Regions from separate parts of the Microbacterium sp. Y356 genome, predicted to be linked through region 1. Evidence: riboswitches for the same ligand, from Rfam matches in the RefSeq annotation. Region 1 holds a riboswitch; the other holds the start of a gene.
The links. A riboswitch is a leader RNA that binds a small molecule or an ion and turns the genes downstream of it on or off. The one in region 1 is predicted to bind thiamine pyrophosphate.

Region 1 (7,665 bases):
GCCGCGCGCTCGGCGGGCCAGCTCCAACGCCCGCCAGTCGTCGAGGAACAGTCCCACCATGCGCAGGCCCGCGAGCGCTCCGAGCACGAACCGGGCAGGCAACCGCAGGACCTGTGCCATTCCGTCAGCGAGATCAGTCGGATCGACCGTGAGGAAGAGCACCACTGACGGCAGAGCGATCGCAAGCACGCGGAACATCGTCGCCAACGCCAGCGCGAGCGACCCCTCGCTGATACGCACGACGAACCACTCCGCATAGATCGTCCCGCTCGTCTCGCCGTACAACGCGATCGTGACACCTGTCAGGGGCGCGGCCAGCCAGACCGGCCAGGTGCGGATCCAGAACTCCCGCCAGCCGACACCGGCGAAGAGGAACAGCACGCACTCGAGCGCGAGGGCGACCGCGGCAGAGACGACGTCCAGCGTGAGGATCAGCGGGATCGCGATCAGCGCGCTAACGCCCAGCTTCGCCACCGGGTTGATCTGTGCGACGACACCTGAACGAGCGCGAGTGTCGAGCAACGTCATCGGATGCCGCCCAGTTCGAAGCGTTCTGCGCGCAGCGCGCGCACCACATCGAGGTCATGGGTGATCGTGACGATCGCAGCGCCCTCGTCACGCAGCACGGCCAACATCGCCATGAGTTCGGCCCAGGTGCGCGCATCCTGACCGAACGTCGGTTCGTCGAGCACGAGCATCCGCGGCCTGGTCGCGAGCGCCGCCGCGACGGTCAGTCGACGCTTCTCGCCGCCCGACAGCGTGTACGGATTCGCCAGCGCGAGATGCGACAGACGGAGCCTCGCAAGCAACTCGTCCGTACGCGCGGCGATCTCGTCCGCGCTCAGCCCCAGTGCTCGCGGGCCAACTGCGAGTTCGTCTCGTACGGTCTTCGCAAGCAGCTGATGCTCCGGCTCCTGGAAAACCATCCCGATACGCGTCAGCAACTGCCTCGACGACCAGCGTATGGGCGCGGAACCTGCACCATCCGCGAGCGCGCCGGATGCTTCCACGCGACCACCGGCAGGGGGAAGAAGACCGGCAAGCGCGAGGCCCAAAGTGGATTTTCCCGCGCCATTCGGCCCGGTGATTGCCAGAGCCTGTCCCGCACGCACTTCCAGGTCGACGCCGGATGCCACGGTCGTGCCCTTCACCCGAGCAACGGCGAGGTCGTGCGCAGTGAGCAGGGTCGCTCCCGGCTCATCACGTGGCGGCGGGGGCAGGGCTGGCGGATGACCCGGCACCCACACCCCTGCGGCGGCGAGTTCCGCGCCGTTGCTGCCGAGCACCTCGCCAGGGGATCCGTCGGCAATCACTCCACCGTCACCGACGACGATCACCCGCGTGATGAGCGGAAGCCACGCATCCAGCCGGTGCTCGACGACGATCAGCGTGGCGGGATGCGCCGCCAGCATTCGCTGCACGGCGTCGCGCACCTCAATGACACCGTCAGGATCGAGATTCGCTGTCGGCTCGTCAAGCAACACCAGGCCCGGCTGCATCGCGAGAATACCCGCGAGCGCGAGTCGCTGCTTCTGTCCGCCGGACAGCGCTTTGGTGGGCCGGTCCAGCGGCACGTCAAGGCCGACAGCGTCGAGAGCTGCGCGCACCCGCGGCCAGATCTCCTCCCGCGGGATGCCAATGTTCTCGCATCCGAACGCCACATCGTCGCCTACCCGCGCGAGGATGACCTGCGAGTCCGGATCTTGGAGCACGAGCCCGGAACGGCCACGAGTCGCCGCGGCAGATTCCGCATCGACCAACAGCTCGCCGGTACTCTCGCCCTCCTCATCACCGCCGAGAACTCCGGCCAGCCCATGCAGCAGCGTCGACTTCCCCGCGCCGGATGCCCCGAGGATGAGCACCCGCTCGCCGGGTTCGATGCTGAATGTGACGTCGTGCAGCGCCCACGCACGTCTGCTCGCGTGCCGCCAACCCCAGCCGCGCGCGTTGACCGCTGCTGGCCCCATGTTGCCGACTGGCATGTCAGACGCGGTTCCGCACCTCACGGCCGGAACCGAATCGGTCAAGTGCTCCGGTCGCCGCGAGCCCGCGCGACAGCACCCAGCCGAGCGCGCCGGCAAGGACCGCCCCTGAAACCACCGTGCTGATGAGGTAGACGATGGTGAAGGTCGCTCCCGATCCTGCGTACCAAAGGATCAGGTTGTTAACACCGCCGGCGAGCGCGGCACCAGCGCCGGCCAGAAGAGCCACCGGCAGGGACCAGTAGCGATAGGCAAAGAGCAGGAAGACGATCTCGGCACCAAGCCCCTGTACGAGCCCTGCCTCGATAGTGAGAAAGCCGCCCCATTGAGCGCCCGCGAGCGCAGAGACCACCGCGGCGATCACCTCGGTGTAGATCGCGGCCCCCGCCTTGCGTATGACGAGGCCCCCGAGAACACCGGCGATGAGCCACGGGCCGTCGAGAAGCCCCTGAACACCGGGCAGTAGTGGTTCGAGCAGCGCCTTCGGCCCGAGATATCCTACGTTCCAGGCCAGAAACAGGAACCCGCAGGCGACGCCGAGAACGCTGGCGACGACGATGTCGACGATGCGCCAACGCCAGATCTCCGGGCGCAGAAGCCCGGTGCGAGCGGCAGTGGGCGTGCGTGTAGACGTGTTCATCTGAACTCCTCCCTGCGCTGGCATGACCCAGATCAGGTTCGACGGTCGAAGCGCGTGTCGCTCCCTCTCAGCCCGACTTACCGGACTCCCGTGGTTGTGTTGACGATCATACCGAACAGGGGAGTTCCTGGCGCACTGCGCACACCGGGAGCGAGATTCGGTAGCGTAGGTGGGTGACCCCTGACGATGCGACGCCCGATACGGGCACGCTCAGCCGGCGTGCGCTTCGCGCGCGTACGGGAGCGGTCGATACCGCGCGCCCCTCAGCCCTGCCGTTCACCGATGCCGCGGAGGCGAAATCGGATGCCCCGGAGGCGGTGCCGAACACCTCAGAACCGCTACCGGATGCCCCGGAAACACGGGATACGTCCACCACTGCCGAGACAATCTTCGACTTCGACGCCGACGCCGACCTGAACGTGCTCGAGCGCGCGGTGGACGAGACCGCCTCAGACGCGCAGTGGGCTGATTCCGCGCGCCCGGTCACTGCTCTCACCTGGATCGATGTCGACGATGTCAGCGAAGGCACCCGCCCGGCCGATCTCAATGCGGTAACGATGTACGAGGCGGGACCCGACCTGCTGGGGGATGCCTCGCTGCGCTCCGGCGCGCGCACGTTGCTCGCGCCGCTGGGCACCGTCGCTGCTCTTGCCGTCGCCTATTCCGCGACGATGCTGCTGTGGCCACTGAACGCAGTGCCGCCGACCGTCCAGGCCGCCCCGCTCCAGGCGGTGGCGTCCGAGGCGGCGACGGTCACCTGGCCCACCATCGGAAGCGCGGGTGTGAGCATCGGCGGGGTCTCCTCGATGGCATCCTCCCTAGATGCGGCATCCATCGCCAGTCTGACGAAGGTCGTCACCAGCCTGATGGTGCTGGACAAGATGCCGCTGCAGCTCGGCGAGACGGGACCGGAATTCGCGTTCACGTATGGTGACACGCTCGACTACTGGAACTACCGCAGCGCGAATCAATCAGCGCTGGATGTACCGGTTGGCGGCGTGCTGACGGAGTACCAGATGCTGCAGGGCACCCTGCTCGGATCCGCGAACAACTATGTCGATCGGCTGGCGCGCGACATCTGGGGCTCGAACCGACAGTTCGCCGAGGCCGCGGAGATATGGCTCGCCGACCGTGGCCTCTCCGCAATCACCGTGGTGACCCCATCCGGTTTCGACGAGGACAACATCGCCACACCGGAGGCGCTGCTGCAGCTCGCCGAGCGGGCGATGCAGAATCCCGTGTTCGCCGAGATCGTCGGCACCGCAAGTGTGGAGATCCCGGGTGCCGGCCTGGTGACCAACACCAACGGAATGCTCGCAGATCCGGGCGTCGTCGGCATCAAAACCGGAACCCTCGTGGGGTGGAGCCTGCTCACCGCGAAGGACGTCACGATCGGTGACACGACAGTGCACCTGTATACGTCGGTGTTGAACCAGGACGATGACGACCAGCGGCTCGAAGTGACGCGCTCGCTGTTCGCCGAAGTGGAGGCCGCACTGGCGGCAACACCTCCGGCAGTGCAGGCCGGCACGGTTGTTGGCACGGTCAGCACTCCGTGGGGCACGAGCGTGGATGTGGTGACCGACAGCGACGCGAACGTCGTGCTGTGGAACGGCGCATCGGCGGACACAACGGTAACCTTCGACCTGCGCGATCAGCGCGCCGATGGCGAAGAGATCGGCACGCTCACGGTGAACGGGCCCGTGGATGCCACAGACTCCAGCGTCTCCCTCGCCGAAGAACTCAACGGACCGAGCCCGCTGTGGCGCCTGACGCATCCCCTTGAGATCCTCGGGCTCGCTGCGGACGACTGACAAACGACAACAACAAAAACTGTGGCCGGCTGCGATTGCAGCCGGCCACAGTTGATTACCTCAGATCTCAGACCTCCGCCTGCACCTCGGCCTCAGCCTCAGCCTCTCCGGTGACAACGACCGGGACGGAGCCGGTGAGGGCCTCCTCCGCGTCGATGTCGGTCGCTGCCTGCTCGAACTGCGACTGGTACAGCCGCCAGTACGCGCCCTGCGCCGTGATGAGCTCGTCATGCGAACCCTTCTCGACGATGTCGCCGTGCTCCATCACGAGGATGAGGTCGGCGTCGCGGATGGTCGACAGACGGTGCGCGATCACGAACGAGGTACGCCCCTGCCGCAGCGCCGCCATTGCGTGCTGCAGCAGCAACTCGGTGCGGGTGTCAACGGCGCTCGTCGCCTCATCGAGGATGAGAATCGACGGCTTCGCGACGAACGCGCGCGCGATTGTGATGAGCTGACGCTCACCGGCCGAGACGTTCGCCGCGTCTTCTTCAAGAACCGTCTCGTACCCGTCGGGAAGCGCGTGCACGAAGCGGTCGACATACGTCGCCCTCGCTGCGGCCAATACCTCTTCGTCGGTCGCCGAGGCCCGGCCGTACCGGATGTTCTCCAGGATGGAACCTGCGAACAGCCACGGATCCTGCAGCACCATGCCCGTGCGCGAGCGCAGCTCGGACCGGGTCACCTCAGAGATGTCCTGCCCGTCGAGCAGGATGCGGCCGCCGCTGAGTTCGTAGAAGCGCATGATGAGGTTCACCAGCGTCGTCTTGCCCGCGCCGGTCGGTCCCACGATCGCGACCGTCTGACCCGGCTCTACCCGGAACGAGAGGTCGTTGATCAGCGGACGCTCCGGTGTGTAAGAGAACGACACGTTCTCGAACTCGATGACGCCCTCGCCGTCGGCAAGAGTCGGAGCATCTGCCGCATCCGGTTCCTGCTCGTCGGCGTCGAGGAAGTCGAACACCCGCTCGGCCGAAGCCGTACCGGACTGCACGACTGCCGCCATGCCACCCAGCTCCGACAGCGGCTGCGTGAACTGCTGCGAGTACTGGATGAACGCCTGCACGTCACCGAGGCGCAGCTGGCCGCTCGCGACCATCAGACCACCGAGGACGGCGATGCCGACGTAGGTCAGGCTGCCGATGAAGGTCATGCCCGGCATGATGATGCCAGAGAGGAACTGTGCCTTGAAGCTCGCCTGGAACAGCTCTTCGTTCTCGGCCTGGAACTTGTCGAGCGCATCCTTCTCACGGCCGTACACCTTGACGAGCGCGTGTCCGGAGAACGCCTCCTCGACGCGGGCGTTGAGCCGGCCGACCTTGCGCCACTGTGATCCGAAGGCCTTCTGCGATCGCGGACCGATGACGCCGAAGATGACGCCCATGAGCGGCAGAGCGACAAGAGCCACGAGAGCGAGCTGCCACGAGATGGAGAACATCATCACCAGCACACCGATGACGGTGAGCACCGAGGTCAGCGCACCAGAGAGGGACTGCTGCATCGCGGTGGTGATGTTGTCGATATCGTTCGTCACGCGAGAGATCAGCTCACCGCGCTGCACCTTGTCGAAGTACGACAGCGGCAGCCGGTTGATCTTCGCCTCAACGGACTCACGAAGACGCCACATCGTGCGCACCATGATGACGTTGATGACATAGCCCTGGATCCAGGTCAGCAGCGCAGCGCCCACGTAGATCGCGAGGACGGCGATGATGATCGTGCGAAGCCGCTCGAAGTCGATGCCGGCGCCGACCTGGAAGTCGGTGAAGGCCGCGACCATGTTCGCGAAGTCATCTTGGCCCTGCGACCGCAGCAGCTCGATGACCTGCTCCTGCGACGTACCTGCCGGAACGCCGCTGTCGCCCAGCGTCTTCGAGATGAAGCCCTCGTAGATGATGTTGGTCGCCTCGCCGAGCACCTTGGGCGCGGCGACGGTGAGTACGACGCCGATCGCGCCGAGGATCGACACGAAGACGAACCAGATGGCGGAGGGCTTCAGCAGCCCGATCATGCGGGCGAAGCTCTTGCCGAAGTGATCGGCCTTGCCAGGGGCGGGGGCATCCCAGCCTCCCGCCTCCAGGCGCGCCGCGTCGGCGAGCTCTGCTTCGTACTGCTCTTCTGCAGTGAGCTGTTCTGGCGTGCTCATGCGTCCACCCCCAGCTGCGATTCGACGATCTCACGATAGGTGTCATTGGTGGCAAGGAGCTCGTCGTGGGTGCCGATGCCGACCATCGCGCCGCCGTCGAGAACCACGATGCGATCGGCATCCATGATGCTCGACACACGCTGCGCGACAACGATCTTCGTCACCTCCGGCAACTCACGCCATAGCGCCTGTCTCAGCCTGGCGTCTGTCGTGAGATCGAGCGCCGAGAACGAGTCGTCGAAGATGAGAAGCTCGGGCTGATGCACGATCGCCCTCGCGATCGCGAGTCGCTGGCGCTGCCCGCCGGAGACGTTGGTTCCACCCTGGGCGATGCGCGATTCGAGCCCATCGGGCATCTCTTCGACAAAGTCGCGACCCTGCGCGATCTCGAGCGCGTGCCAGAGCTCTTCGTCAGTGGCCTCTTCTCGCCCATACCGCAGGTTCGACGCGACTGTTCCGGTGAACAGGAACGGCCGCTGCGGCACCAGGCCGATGCTCTTCCACAGAGCTTGGACGTCTGCCTCACGCACATCTGTGCCGTTGACACGTACGGCTCCGCCGGTGACATCGAACAGACGTGGGATCAACGAGACGAGCGTGGTCTTGCCCGCGCCGGTCGATCCGACGATCGCGACCGTCTCACCTTTGTTCGCACCGAAAGAGATGCCCGACAGCACCGGAGCCTCGGCCCCGGGGTAAGTGAACTCGACATCTTCGAGCATGACGGTGCCGGGGGTGCTGAAGTCGACGACTCCATTGTCCGGACGGTGCATGCTCGACTCGGCGTCGAGAACTTCGCCCACACGCTCGGCCGACACGGCCGCACGTGGGATCATCATCGCCATGAAGCTCGACATGATCACGCCCATCATGATCTGGCCGATGTACTGCATGAATGCGAACAGGGTGCCGACCTCAACATTGCCCGAGTTGATCTCCACACCACCGAACCAGATCACACCGACGACGGTGATGTTGAGGATCAGCATGAATGCCGGGAAGAGCAGCACGAACAACGAGCCGATCTTGCGCCCGAGAATCATGAGTTCCGTGTTCGTTTCGCGGAAGCGCTCTTCCTCGATG
Region 2 (7,665 bases), on a different contig from region 1:
GCGGCGCTGGTGGCCGGACTCATGATCGGGGCGCTTGCATTGGCGTTGCTGGTCGTGCAGGTGGTCGCTGTCACTGTGCCGATCGCGCTCGCCGTGTTGGGCTACACTCGTCCGCCCGCTGAGGTGAACCTGTTCGAGGATGTCTGGCTCTCGGTCGGCGCGGACAACTGGTGGCATCCGCTGCCGTGGATACCGCTGATCATGCTGATCATGGCGTATGCGAACGCCGCGCTCGCCGCATTGCATGCGAGTGCAATCGGGTGGCTCATCGCACCACGTTCGGCGGAGATCGACCTCCGCGTCGCTCAGCTCACCCGTTCGCGTGAGGCCATCGTGGTAGCGCATGAAACCGAGCGTCGGCGTATCGAGCGCGATCTGCACGACGGAGTCCAGCAGGAACTCGTCGGCATTGCGGCGCGGCTCGGCCTGCTCGAGTTGGAGCTCGCCTCCCACGACCTAGATGCTGCGAACCGGGCGCTGCGCACAGCACAGGACCAGACCGAGCGCGCGCTTGCGACTCTGCGAGAGACAGTACGTGGGATTCACCCCGCCGTGCTCACCGACCACGGGCTTCCGAGTGCGCTCGAAGAACTGGCTGGGCGCAGCACCCTGCTGCTACAGATCACGGACAACGGATTTCCTCGGCTGTCGCCCGCAGCCGAGGCCGCGGGGTACTTCCTGGTGTCAGAAGCGCTGACCAACGCCTCGAAACACACTGTCGCATCGAGGGTCACAGTCGAGCTCGGCGCCGACGACGGCATTGCGTATGTCTCAGCGATGGATGACGGGCACGGAGGTGCGGATGCGGAGCGCGGATCGGGGATCTCCGGGCTCGAGGGACGGGCGGAGTCTCTCGGAGGAACACTGACGCTGACCAGTCCAACAGGCGGCCCGACTGTGCTGCGCATGGAACTGCCGATTGTCGGTTCTGCGGAGCTGGGCAGCCAGGAAGGGGAAGCCAATGCGAATCCTCCTCGCCGATGACGCAACGCTGCTGCGGGAGGCGCTGGGTGCACTGCTGGAACGACTCGGGCACGAGATCGTGGCGACGGCATCCGATGCTCCGGAACTACTGCGCGCATACGCCGCCCTCGTGACTCCACCCGAGCTCGTCATCACCGACGTGCGGATGCCTCCGGATGGCACAGACGATGGCCTGCGCGCGTCCCTTCAGATCAGAGCCGCGCATCCTGCGCAGCCCGTGCTCGTGCTATCACAGTACGTCGCCGACCGCTACGCCAGGGAACTGCTCATGCTCCCTGAGGGTGCGGTCGGGTATCTGCTCAAGGAGCGTGTGAACCGTGTCGCAGACTTCGATCGGACGCTGAGAACCATTGCCGGTGGCGGAACGGTCATCGACCCGGAGGTCACCAGGCATCTCCTGCGCACAGGGTCATCGGGACCGCTGGATGCCCTCACTCCGCGCGAGCGCGAGGTGTTGGCGCTGATGGCGGAAGGTTTCTCGAACGGTGAGATCGCATCGACGCTGTTCCTCAGCGACGCGGCAGTGCGTAAGCACGTCGGCAACATCTTCGCCGGGCTGGGTCTGAGCCCGGCGGATGAGAATCGCCGCGTGCGTGCGATCTTGTTGTTCCTGCAGAATCGGGTCTGAGAGATTCGAATTTATATTCGAAACTAGCCTTGCCAGAATGGGTTCGTATATTCTAAACTGGAGTTATGGACTCCTGGTTCGACGATGTGGATGACCGGCCCCACGACGCCGCGTTCATCGTCGAGTCTGTGCTTGATGATCTGCAGTGTGCTGACATCGACCTGAATCGTCAGGCGGCGAGTCGGGCTGCGCGTATTGCGGATGCCGTTGCTCTCGCACGTCGCAACCCTGAGTTGTATGCGCTGACAACGGACCGTGATGCAGTGGCGGTCGCCGAGCGAGGAGCGATCTTCGATATCGCGTTGAGACTGAAGAGTTCAGACGACTATGTGCGCGGGCAGTTGCATGTTGCAGAGCAGGCGCAGGCACATCTGCCGACGCTGTGGCGCAATGCGCGTGACGGGTTCGCTTCGATGTATCTCGTCTCGCATACTGTCGGTGCGCTGTTGAAGGTGCGTGCTCCGGCGCACAGCACAGAGTTCGAACGCGAGGCCGAACGAGACGCCTGCCGTCGGATCGATGAGGCGACCGCGGAATGGGCATTGACCTGTGCCCCCGCCCTTTTCATGCAGCGGTTGCGAAGGTTGGTCGACAAACTCACACCCGAAGACCCGAGCGTCCGCCATACCAGGGCGTTGCGTGACCGGAGGGTGAGCCTAGGTCACCGGGATGAGGGCATGACCTGGTTTGGTGTGCTGATGTCCACCGAGGATGCCGTCGCTGCGTACCAGCGTGCGGATACGAAAGCGAAGAAGCTGCAGATGCATCCGAACGAGTGCCGTACTCGGGCGCAGATTCGGGCAGATCTGTGCGCGGAGTGGCTGTGCGGGATCGGCACCGATACGGCGGTGCAGACCAAGGTGTTTGTCACGATCCCTGTCCAGTTGCTCTCCGGCGATGCGACCGAGATCGCATCGCTTCCTGAGCCGCAGGCCGAGCTCGTCGGCTATGGGCCGCTCGACGCGTTGACGGCGAAGCAGATCTTCCTCGACACTGGGGTGTTCCGCAGAGTGATCATTGACCCGATCGACAGCATCGTGCTCGATATGGAACGACGTAGCCGCCGAGCAACGTCGGCGCAGAAAGAATGGCTGATCCTGCAACATGGTACTTGCTCCCGAGACGGATGCACACGACTGGCGCAGCAGTCAGACATCGATCACGAGATCCCATGGGCGCAGGGCGGCAGAACCAATATCGAAGAGCTGCGCCCATTGTGCCCACGCGATCATGTGAATCGACATCTCACCCGGGCCGTCTACCGAAGCCGGCCCGATCGTACAGTCGAAGTCACCACACCGACTGGTCATCGCACCAGACCACCAACTCCTGCAACTCCACCCTTCTAAGCGCGGTTCTTAGCGCGGTGTACGCGTGTCCTTATCGGCGGACGCTGAATGATCCGAAAGGATGACGGCATGTCACAAAACTCTGTCGCCGAATGGTTGCGCGCCCAGCCTGCGCTGACCGGAACTGCTCCACCACTCGACGAAGACTCTTTCGGTGACGATCCTGCGGCGATGTTTCTGGCGTGGATTCACGACGCCGCAGCGCGCGGCGTTCCCGAACCGCAGGCGGCCACATTGGCGACCGTCGACGCCGAGGGCATTCCCGATGCGCGCGCACTCAGCCTGAAGGACGTCAGCGAAAAGGGATGGGGCTTCGCCGGATCTCGAGACTCACGAAAAGCCGCCCAGTTGGCAGCGCGGCCGGTGGCGGCGATGAACTTCTGGTGGCAGCCAGTGCTTCGGGCAGTACGCGTGCGCGGCACAGTCGTCGAGGCATCAGAGCAGGATAGTGCGGCCGATCTCGCAGCCCGCTCGCCTGGTGCGCGCGAAGGCATCCTCCCCGGCGAGTGGGTGCTGTGGCGTATCGTCCCCACCCGCATTGAGTTCTGGCAGGGTTCAGTGGATCGCAATCACACACGCATCGTCTATGAGCGCGCGGGTGGCAAATGGTCGCGAACCCCAGTCGCGTGAAGCCCAGTACACCCACGACGAGAATCAGCGGAAGGCCGCCCCATGAGTGACTACGAAGTGACCGAGATCGGTGCCCCGGACCAGTGGCGCGACCACTTCGGTGGTTTTGTGCCGGCACGTTCACGTGACGGCAGACGTGTCGTCGACCACGAACTGGCGATGCAGTACATCGGCATGACCGCCAATGCCCTCGTTCCTGGGGAGGAAGCCGGCTACTGGCACACGCACAGCACAGCCGAGGAGCTCTACGTATTCCTTGAGGGCCTCGGCCAGATGGGGCTCGACGACGATGTCGTCGACGTCGGCCCTGGTTCCACCATCCGCGTCGGCCAGGGAGTATGGCGCACCTGGCGTGCTCGTCCCGACAGCCCAGGTGAACTGCGCTGGCTCTGCATCCGTGCGGCGGGCGAAGAGCTTCCGCACCTTCCGGATGATGCCACTCGCGATCCTGAGCGCCCGATGCCCTGGACCGACTGATCGTGACGGTTCCGCGCGCCACCGCGCCCACGGCTCCAGCCGAGGCCCGCGAGCTTGGCGACCAGCCCTTCCTCGCGCCGGGCGCGCAGATTGACTGGCACTACCGCAAGCCTCTCTGGCAGAAGGGTGACGTCTCGAACGTCGCACCGATGCGGGTGGTGCGTGATGACGAACGAGGGCTCGTCGCCTGGCTCGCTCCCGGAGCGAAGCTCGAGGGAATGGGAGCGCCAGACGGGCAACGCATCCGCACCGTGCCGCTGGCCGAGCGCTGGCTCGTTGAACGCACCCGAATCGTCGAGGAGTGGTGGGGAAACGGCGTGCTGCGGATCGCGCCCGCTGGCATGCCGTGGTCGGTCTGGCTGTTTTGGAGTGAGGCAAGCGGAGACGAGTGGACGTTCGCAGGCTGGTACGTGAACCTCGAGAACGCACACCAGCGCACCGACGCGGCGACCTACTCATCGGACCACGTCCTCGACGTCGAGATTGGCTTCGACGGCGAGATCGGGTTGAAAGACGAGGATGAGCTCATCGAAGCCGTCATCCAGGGACGCCTATCGGCCGCGGATGCTGCGCAGATCGAAAAGCATGCGGATGCGGCGATCGCATCCTTCCACGCGGGCAACTGGCCATTCGAGCGATCCTGGACGACATGGCGACCGGATGCCGAGTGGACGACGCCCACGCTCTCGTGGATCGGCGAAATTTCTTAATCGAGCTTCCTGATCGCGGCACTAGACCAGGACCATCGCTCCCCGACCACGCCGGGTGCGCTCCGCTAGACTCCGAGCAGTGACACGGGGTGCCGCCACAGGGCGGCTGAGAGCACACCCGTCGAACCTGATCTAGTTCGTACTAGCGAAGGGATGTCGCATTGAGCGATCTTCTGCGTCCACCGTCCACCACCCTCGTCGATGACGCAGCTCGCCTGCTGACGTCCCTGCGGGCTGAACCTCCACTCACCCACTGCATCACGAACACCGTCGTGACCGGATTCACCGCAAACGTGCTGCTGGCAATCGGCGCAGCGCCCGCGATGGTCGACATCGTGGGGGAGAGCGAGATGTTCGCCGGCATCGCCTCTGGCGTACTGCTGAATCTCGGCACCCCGACGCCAGAGCAACGAGACGCGTGCCGCGAGGCGGCGGCCGGAGCCGTGGCCGCCGGCACGCCATGGGTGCTCGACCCCGTTGCGATCGGCGCACTGCCGGTGCGCACGGCGCTGGCTCATGAACTCGCAGAACGGCGCCCGTCGGCGATCCGTGGAAACGCCTCGGAGATCCTCGCCTTGGCTGGCATGACAGCCGGAGGCCGGGGAGTGGATGCCACCGACACGACGGATGCTGCATCCGACGCCGCTCGTGCCCTCGCCCAGCGCTTCGGGAGCGTCGTCGCAGTATCGGGACCCGTCGATCTCATCACCGATGGTGACGAGATCATCCGCATCGCGAACGGTCACGAGCTGCTCACGAAGGTGACCGGCGGTGGCTGCGCCCTCGGCGCCGTCATGGCAGCCTTCCTCGGCGCTGCCCGCACCGCCGACGTGTCTATGCTCAGGGCCGTCGCCTCGGCGAGCCTCGTATACACGATTGCCGCAGAACACGCGGCGGAGAAGTCTCACGGACCAGGGAGCTTCGCGGTGGCACTGCTCGACGCGCTCGCCGCGCTCACACCCGAAGACATCGCGTCCGCGGCGCGACTCGGAACGGATGAGCGATGAACGTCGACCTTTCGGTCTACCTCGTCACTGACCCCGACCTGTGCGGCTCGCGCGGGGTCGCGGAGACCGTGAGACGCGCGGTCGCCGGCGGTGTGCGCTTCGTGCAGTTGCGCGACAAGACGGCAACGGATTCCGACATCGTCGAGCAACTGCTAGAGCTTTCCCGCGTGATCGATGGGCGCGCGTTGCTCGTCGTCAACGACCGGCTGGACGCTGCAGTTGCGGCGAGGGAGAGGGGAGCACGGGTAGACGGCGTCCACCTCGGGCAGGCGGACGCCTCGGTACTGCGTGCCCGCGAGCTCCTCGGGCCCGATGCGATCATCGGTCTCACCGCGAACACCCTTGAACACCTCGACGCCGTGCGCGCCCTCCCTGCTGGCACGGTCGACCACCTCGGCGTCGGGGTCATCCACCCGACCAGCACGAAACCTGATCATCCACCGGCACTGGGCATCGACGGCTTCCGGGCCTTCGCAGCGGCGAGTCCGCTGCCGTGCGTCGCGATCGGTGGCGTCGGCCTCGACGACGTCGCGGCGCTGCGCGAAGCCGGAGCAGTCGGAGTCGCCGTGGTCTCGGCGCTGTGTGCAGCCGATGATCCGCGCGCAGCGGCGCAGATCTTCCGCCAGCGGTGGCGGGGAAAGACAGTGCCGCGTGTGCTCAGCATCGCGGGCAGCGACCCCTCCGGCGGTGCAGGCATCCAGGCCGATCTCAAGTCCATCGCAGCCAACGGTGGCTACGGGATGGCGGTGATCACCGCGCTCACCGCGCAGAACACGCAGGGAGTGCGAGCAGTGCACGTGCCCCCGACGGACTTCCTGCGCGCGCAGCTGGACGCGATATCGGACGACATCGAGATCGATGCTGTGAAGATCGGGATGCTTGCGGGCGCAGAGGTCATCCGCACCGTCATCTCCTGGCTCGTGGAGGTGCGCCCGCCTGTCGTCGTTCTCGACCCGGTCATGGTCGCCACCAGCGGAGATCGTTTGCTGGACGCCGAGGCGGAAGCCGCGCTTGACGATCTGCTGCGATATGCGGATGTGATCACTCCGAACCTTCCCGAACTGGCCACACTCACGGGCCGAGACAGCATCGACGACTGGGCAGAAGGCATCGCCGTCGCACGCGAACTGGCCGAGCGCACCGGGGCGGCGGTGCTTGTGAAGGGCGGTCACCTGACAGGAGACGAGGCACCAGACGCGCTCGTCGGCGCCGGTACCGTGCACGAGTTCCCCGGCACGCGCATCGACACCACGAGTACACACGGCACCGGATGCTCGCTTTCCGCAGCGCTCGCCACCAGGCGTGGTCTTGGTGAAGAGTGGCCGGAGGCCGTGGCATCCGCTCGCTCCTGGCTGCGTGAATCGCTCAGGGCTGGTGCTGAGCTCGACGTCGGGAGAGGACACGGTCCTGTGCACCACTTCGCCGGGCTCTGGAAGCGCGGCGGTCTGCAGACTCGCCCCACAGTGCAAGAACTCACCGCCGAATGGTGGGACGCCACCGCTCAGGTGCGTGCCGACATCGACGAGTTGCCGTTCATCCGCGCACTCGCTGACGGCACCCTCAGGCAGGACGTGTTCCTGTTCTATCTCGCGCAGGATGCTCTGTATCTGCGTGAATACGCCAGGATCCTCGCCGAGGCCGCGCGGCTGGCGCCCACCTCCGCGGAGCAGGCGTTCTGGGCGCAGTCCGCACACGGCGCCATCGCTGGTGAACTCGAACTACACGTGTCCTGGCTCACCCCAGCGCAGGGTGTCACACACGACACATTCGTTGCCGAACCAGCGGCGGCGACCATCGCGTATCTCGATCATCTGCGGGCGGCCGCCCACTCCGGGAACTATTCAGAACTCATCGCGGCGGCGCTTCCGTGCTTCTGGCTG

Region 2: another riboswitch for thiamine pyrophosphate. It lies ahead of thiM (hydroxyethylthiazole kinase); the one in region 1 lies ahead of AC1C2Q_RS07590 (ECF transporter S component).

Annotation. Positions count from the first base shown of each region.
Region 1 covers NZ_JCAIUE010000001.1:1,584,811-1,592,475, forward strand. The annotation lists gene AC1C2Q_RS07580 (energy-coupling factor transporter transmembrane component T family protein) at 1-528, opposite strand, end outside; gene AC1C2Q_RS07585 (ABC transporter ATP-binding protein) at 525-1,982, opposite strand; gene AC1C2Q_RS07590 (ECF transporter S component) at 1,984-2,622, opposite strand; TPP riboswitch at 2,613-2,724, opposite strand; gene AC1C2Q_RS07595 (D-alanyl-D-alanine carboxypeptidase family protein) at 2,796-4,436, shown strand; gene AC1C2Q_RS07600 (ABC transporter ATP-binding protein) at 4,504-6,582, opposite strand; gene AC1C2Q_RS07605 (ABC transporter ATP-binding protein) at 6,579-7,665, opposite strand, start outside.
Region 2 covers NZ_JCAIUE010000002.1:379,330-386,994, forward strand. The annotation lists gene AC1C2Q_RS15510 (sensor histidine kinase) at 1-984, shown strand, start outside; gene AC1C2Q_RS15515 (response regulator transcription factor) at 962-1,612, shown strand; gene AC1C2Q_RS15520 (HNH endonuclease signature motif containing protein) at 1,678-2,961, shown strand; gene AC1C2Q_RS15525 (pyridoxine/pyridoxamine 5'-phosphate oxidase) at 3,031-3,591, shown strand; gene AC1C2Q_RS15530 (cupin domain-containing protein) at 3,634-4,068, shown strand; gene AC1C2Q_RS15535 (DUF402 domain-containing protein) at 4,071-4,778, shown strand; TPP riboswitch at 4,854-4,949, shown strand; gene thiM (hydroxyethylthiazole kinase) at 4,940-5,785, shown strand; gene AC1C2Q_RS15545 (bifunctional hydroxymethylpyrimidine kinase/phosphomethylpyrimidine kinase) at 5,782-7,665, shown strand, end outside.